Regions from separate parts of the Streptomyces tuirus genome, predicted to be linked through region 1. Evidence: riboswitches for the same ligand, from Rfam matches in the RefSeq annotation. Region 1 holds a riboswitch; the other holds the start of a gene.
The links. A riboswitch is a leader RNA that binds a small molecule or an ion and turns the genes downstream of it on or off. The one in region 1 is predicted to bind glycine.
Positions count from the first base shown of each region.

Region 2: it holds a riboswitch for glycine, as region 1 does, so the genes downstream of both, gcvT (glycine cleavage system aminomethyltransferase GcvT) here and gcvP (aminomethyl-transferring glycine dehydrogenase) in region 1, are expected to answer to the same signal.

Region 1 is NZ_AP023439.1:959,905-963,155, forward strand. It holds gene gcvP (aminomethyl-transferring glycine dehydrogenase) at 1-1,880, opposite strand, end outside; glycine riboswitch at 2,056-2,151, opposite strand; gene IGS69_RS04575 (PRC-barrel domain-containing protein) at 2,265-2,639, shown strand; gene IGS69_RS04580 (DNA polymerase IV) at 2,558-3,251, opposite strand, start outside.
Region 2 is NZ_AP023439.1:5,324,128-5,327,378, reverse strand. It holds gene IGS69_RS24595 (enhanced serine sensitivity protein SseB) at 1-378, opposite strand, end outside; gene IGS69_RS24590 (AAA family ATPase) at 480-1,148, opposite strand; glycine riboswitch at 1,371-1,470, shown strand; glycine riboswitch at 1,471-1,590, shown strand; gene gcvT (glycine cleavage system aminomethyltransferase GcvT) at 1,628-2,764, shown strand; gene gcvH (glycine cleavage system protein GcvH) at 2,868-3,245, shown strand.

The DNA of each region.
Region 1 (3,251 bases):
TCGGCGGTCTTCACGACCACGACCTTCATGCCGGCCATCACGGCGCTGGCGGCGTTGGTGCCGTGCGCGGACGACGGGATCAGGCAGACGGTGCGCTGCTCGTCCCCGTTGGCCCGGTGGTACCCGCGGACCGCGAGGAGTCCGGCCAGCTCGCCCTGCGACCCGGCGTTCGGCTGGAGGGAGACCTTGTCGTAGCCGGTGACCTCGGCGAGCCGGTCCTCCAGCTCGTGGATGAGGGTGAGGTAGCCCCCGGCCTGCTCGGCGGGCGCGAAGGGGTGCAGCTGCCCGAACTCGGGCCAGGTGACCGGCTCCATCTCGGTGGTCGCGTTGAGCTTCATCGTGCAGGAGCCCAGCGGGATCATGCCCCGGTCGAGCGCGTAGTCGCGGTCGGCCAGCTTGCGCAGGTAGCGCAGCATGGCGGTCTCGGAGCGGTGCTGGTGGAAGACGGGGTGCGTCAGGTAGTCGTCGGTCCGCAGCAGCGCACCCGGAAGCCCGTCCTCGGTGGCCGCGTCCAGTGCCTCGACGACACCGTCGACACCGAAGGCGGCCCACACGGCGCGCAGCTGGGCGCGGGTGGTGGTCTCGTCGCAGGCGATCGAGACATGGTCGGCGTCGACGTGGCGCAGGTTGACCCCGTTGTCCCGGGCGGCGGCCACGACCTCGGCGGCCCGGCCCTCGACCCGCACGGTCAGGGTGTCGAAGTACGCCCCGTGCACGACCTCGACGCCACCGCCCGCGAGCCCGGCGGCCAGGACCGTGGCGTACCGGTGGGTGCGCCGGGCGATGCCCTTCAGGCCCTCCGGGCCGTGGTAGACGGCGTACATGCCGGCCATGACGGCGAGCAGCACCTGCGCGGTGCAGATGTTGCTGGTCGCCTTCTCACGGCGGATGTGCTGCTCGCGCGTCTGCAGCGCCAGCCGGTAGGCCTTGTTGCCGTCGGCGTCCACGGACACGCCGACGAGCCGCCCGGGCAGGCTGCGCGCCATCTTGTCCTGGACCGCCATGTAGCCGGCGTGCGGTCCGCCGAAGCCCATGGGGACGCCGAAGCGCTGCGTCGTGCCGACGGCGATGTCCGCCCCGAGCTCACCGGGCGACTTCAGCAGCGTCAGCGCCAGCAGATCGGCGGCGACGGTGACCAGCGCCCCGAGCTCGTGCGCCTGGTCGATGACCGGCTTGATGTCCCGCACGGCCCCGGAGGCGCCCGGGTACTGGAGCAGTACGCCGTTGATCTCGCGCTCGGCGAGCTCGGCGGGGATGCCCTCGCCGAGATCGGCGACGACGACCTCGACACCGGTCGGCTCGGCGCGGGTCTGGATCACGGCGATGGTCTGCGGCAGCGTGTCCGCGTCGACCAGGAACAGGCCCTTCTTGTTCTTGCCCAGGCGCCGCGACAGTGCCATGGCCTCGGCGGCCGCGGTGCCCTCGTCGAGCAGGGAGGCGCCCGAGGTCGGCAGCCCGGTCAGGTCGGCGACCACCGTCTGGAAGTTGAGCAGCGCCTCGAGCCGGCCCTGCGAGATCTCCGGCTGGTACGGCGTGTAGGCCGTGTACCAGGACGGGTTCTCCATGACGTTGCGCATGATGACCGGCGGTGTGAACGTGCCGTAGTAGCCGAGTCCGATCATGGAACCGAGGACCTGGTTGCGGTCGGCGAGGGAGCGCAGCTCGGCGATCACCTCGGCCTCGCTGCGGGCGCCCGGGAGGTCCAGCGCCTCGGCGCTCTTGATCACGGCCGGGACCGCGGCGGCCGTGAGCTCGTCGAGTGAGCCGTAGCCGACGTGGGCGAGCATCTTGGCGCAGGCCTCGTGGTCGGGGCCGATGTGGCGCTGCTCGAAGGGGACTGCCTCTTCGAGCTCGGAGAGCGGAATGCGGTGGGCGGTCATTACGGAGGCCTCCTGGTCGACACGACCTGCGAGGGGCACCACGGCACGGGTACCCGGACGGCCTCCCCCTCTGTCATCTCAACCTGAGAGCTTCACCGGATCGCCCGAAGGCCTCCGGCTTTCACCGTCGGTGAGAGCGGAAGCCGTCGACACCCGCCCTGCTTTCCAGAGTGACCTCGTCCGCGCGGTACGTGAGCCTGAGAGATTCCGGGGAGGATTTGCTCCTTCGGCGCCTCCGATGATGTCTGGAGGACTCTCCCGCGCGGGGTCAGCAGCCGCTGCCAGCGTACCAGCGAGGTCGACGCACGAACCTTCGAGTGGCCGCATCCCCGCTTGTACCGTTTTGTAGTGTTTACGGATGAGGTGCGACCATGTGGAGGGCCCGTGCGAACCGACATCGATCCGCGCAACCTGATCGGCCGCAAGGCGTTCGACCGCAACGGGACCAGGATCGGCACGATCGACGAGGTCTACCTCGACGACGCCACCGGCGAACCGGAGTGGGCGGCCATACGGACCGGCCTGTTCAGCAGGGACGCCTTCGTCCCCCTGGAGCCCAGCGAACTGATCGAGGGCGCCCTCCACGTCCCCTTCGAACGCGCCCTGATCAAGGACGCCCCCGATTTCGGCGTCGGCCGCCACCTCTCCCCCGAGCAGGAACTGCAGCTCTACCACCACTACGGTCTCGACGTCGCCGCCCCGCCCCCGCTGCCGGACCACGACTTCGGCAAGCTCGCGGGCACCGACGAGACGGCCTGAGACTCCGCCACGGGCACATCCCCTCCCCCATCCGGCCCTCGTAACACCAACGGCAATGGATCCGCCGCCTCCAGGTCCGGATCGTCGACCCGGAACGTCCGGACCCGCCCGGGCTCCGAGTCGGGCGTCTCGAACCGTACGGTGACCCGCCCGAGGCCGCTGCCCTGCACCCACCCGTGCCCGAACTCGGCGTGCCGCACGTCGTGCCCGGCGGGCCACCGCCGCTCGGCGAGCGACGGCTGCTCCTCGGCCGCCGTCAGTGCGTGCTCCTCGACCGTGCCCTGAGCGACCGCCCGCTCCCCCGCCGCCTGGGCGAACAGGTCCTCCTGCGTGTAGTCGGCCAGGCCGCTGACGCCCACCCCGAGGAGCCGCACCCCACCGGTCGTATCGACCGAGTCCAGCAGTCTGGCCGCCGCCTCGCGGATCACCGCGGGATCATCCGTGGGCCCGCGCAGCGTCTCGGACCGGGTGAGCGTCGAGAAGTCGTACCGCCGCACCTTGAGCACGATCGTCCGCCCCGACAGCCCGGCCCCGCGCAGCCTGCGCACACAGCGCTCGGCGAGCCGCTGCACCTCCAGCCCGACCCGCGTCCGGTCATGGATGTCCACGTCG
Region 2 (3,251 bases), 4.4 Mb from region 1:
ACCGCCCGGGTTGACGGCTATGCCGGCGTGCGGGGGCAGGCCGCGGGCGAACTCCACGGCGGGCGCGATGGTGTACGACATGTGGGAGCCGACGACCTGCCGGAACTGCTCCTCGGAGCTGAACACCGGGACGAACGCCTGGCCGTCGATCTCGATGCCGGGCAGGTCGAGGGGGCCGCTGTGCGGGCCGCCGCCGCTGGGCAGCGGGATCCACACGAAGCTCCGGCCGAGCACCTCGACGATCCGCCCGCCGGCCGCCGGTCCGGCACCGAGGGAGGCCGAGAGCACCTCCTCCAGCTCGTTGCCGGGCCAACCGCCGTGCGGGTGGGTCTGCGTCTGCGCCGGGAAGTCCGCGGAGAAGTCCGCCGGGATGTCCATCTGCCTACCGCCTGCCTGGAACCACTGCTGTGGCTCAAAGGCTAACGGCTGACGGACGCCCGGGAGCAGCGGGAACCGGGACTGTGCTGGACGGCGCGGGCTCAGCCCGTGAAGCCGATTCTGTGCAGGGTGTTCGCCGTGTCCCGGTCGGCGAGGACGGCCGATCCGCAGCCGGCGGGGAGGTCGCCGCGCTCCACCGCGCGCAGGAGGCGGTTGCCGGCCGCGCGGTGGCGCAGGAACGCGTAGCGCGAGACGCCGCGGCCGCGGTCGCGCTGACCGGCCAGGGCCTGCTCGGGGGTGACGTCGAGGAGGAGCAGGTGGAGCGTGCCGCCCCGGCGGCGGGCCTCGCGGGCGAGCCAGCGGCGGACCCAGGCCTGGGTGCCGCAGTCGTGCACGACGACGCCCTCCCCGGTGCGCAGGGCGCGGCGCAGCCCGGCGTAGTGGGAGAGGCGGACGAGGGGGCGGTACAGCGCGTACGGCAGGGCGCGCGGCATGCGGCGCTCCCAGCGGTCGCGGGTGTCCTGGGAGTCGATGCGCCGGCCCGGCACGGTGCGGCGCATGAGCGTCGACTTGCCGCTGCCGGGCAGGCCCGTCACCACGACGAGGTCGCGGGGGCCGAACAGCAGCGCGTGCGGGCCGCCCCCGGGGCGGTCGCGCAGGTCGCGGACGACCGGCGCCGGCGCCGGGGCGCGGACCGCCCGGACCGGAGCGGCGGCCGGCTGCTCGGGCAGCGCGATGCCCGTCGTCGCGTACGCGGTGGTCCTGTTCACCGTGATCGTCCTCCCCTGGGGCCAGGTACGGAGTCCCATCCCCGCCGAGTGTAAAGAGAAGGTAATGCGGCTGGCCTCTCATTTACGTTCCCGTCCTGCAACAGGGCTGCCACAGGTCGTCGTGCCCGGCGCGCGGGACTCGTGCACTCCCTGTGAAAGGTCCCCCTGCCGCGCCGGAAGGATGCGTGCAATGATGTGCGCGCCAACTGCATACCGGCCGTTTGAATCCGCGCGGGAGAGTCCCCAGCACCGCAAGAGCTGGGGCGCCGAAGGAGCAAGTCCCTCCCTTGAATCTCTCAGGCCCCGTTACCGCGCGGGCGAGGCACATCTGAAAAGCGGGCCGCCCCTGTCCTCGACGGGGACGCGGCTCCACCCAAGGTGCAAGCCATGGACCGGTGCGGTCATGGCGAACCTCTCAGGTTCCGATGACAGATGGGGAGGAACGCCCTCGCCCGTCATGCCCCTTGGAGACACCGACCGTGAGCAGTACAGGAGAACTCCGTCACACCGCGCTCGATGCCCTGCATCGTTCGCTCGGCGCGACGATGACCGACTTCGCCGGCTGGGACATGCCCCTGCGCTACGGCTCCGAGCGCGACGAGCACATCGCCGTGCGCACGAAGGCCGGCCTCTTCGACCTCTCCCACATGGGGGAGATCACCGTCACCGGGCCGCAGGCCGCCGCCCTGCTGGACTTCGCCCTGGTGGGCAACATCGGCGGCGTGAAGCCGGGCCGGGCCCGCTACACCATGATCTGCCGGGCCGACGGCGGCATCCTGGACGACCTGATCGTCTACCGGCTGGGCGAGACCGAGGCCGCCGCATCCGAATACATGGTCGTCGCCAACGCCTCCAACGCCCAGGTGGTGCTGGACGCGCTGACCGAGCGTGCCGCCGGCTTCGACGCCGAGGTGCGCGACGACCGGGACGCCTACGCGCTGCTCGCCGTCCAGGGGCCGCAGTCGCCGGGGATCCTGAAGTCCCTGACCGACGCCGACCTCGACGGCCTCAAGTACTACGCGGGGCTGCCCGGGACGGTCGCGGGCGTCCCGGCCCTGATCGCCCGGACCGGCTACACCGGTGAGGACGGCTTCGAGCTCTTCGTGAAGCCCGAGCACGCCGTCGAGCTGTGGCAGGCCCTGACCAAGGCCGGCGAGGGCGTCGGCCTCGTCCCGTGCGGGCTGTCCTGCCGCGACACACTGCGCCTGGAGGCGGGCATGCCGCTGTACGGGCACGAGCTGTCGACCTCCCTCACGCCCTTCGACGCCGGGCTCGGCCGGGTGGTGAAGTTCGAGAAGGAGGGCGACTTCGTGGGGCGCGAGGCCCTGCGCGAGGCCGCCGCCCGCGCCGAGCAGCAGCCGCCGCGCGTGCTGGTCGGGCTCGTCGCCGAGGGCCGCCGGGTCCCGCGCGCCGGGTACGCGGTCGTCGCCGGCGGCGAGGTGATCGGCGAGGTCACCTCCGGCGCCCCCTCCCCCACCCTCGGCAAGCCGATCGCGATGGCGTACGTCGACCCCGCGCACGCCGCGCCCGGCACGAGCGGCGTGGGTGTGGACATCCGGGGCAGCCACGAGCCGTACGAGGTCGTGGCGCTGCCGTTCTACAAGCGCCAGAAGTAGACACTGGCCGAAGGGCCGCGGCAGTGCCCCCGTGCCCGTCGTCCCAGCTCACCAGCAGTCCCCCCTTTCACAGCACTCCCGCGCGTACAGGAGAATCCAGGCCATGAGCAACCCCACAGCGCTGCGCTACAGCAAGGAGCACGAGTGGCTGTCGGCCGCCGAGGACGGCGTCTCGACGGTCGGCATCACGGAGCACGCGGCCAACGCGCTCGGTGACGTCGTGTTCGTCCAGCTTCCCGAGGTGGGCGACTCCGTGTCCGCCGGCGAGACCTGCGGCGAGCTGGAGTCGACCAAGTCGGTGTCCGACCTGTACTCCCCGGTCTCCGGTGAGATCACCGAGGTCAACGAGGACGTCGTGAACGACCCGTCGCTGGTGAACTCGGCCCCCTTCGAGGGCGGCTGGCTGTTCAAGGTGCGGGTCTCGGAGGAGCCCGGCGACCTGCTCTCCGCCGACGAGTACACCGCGTTCTCCGCGGGCTGAGGAGTC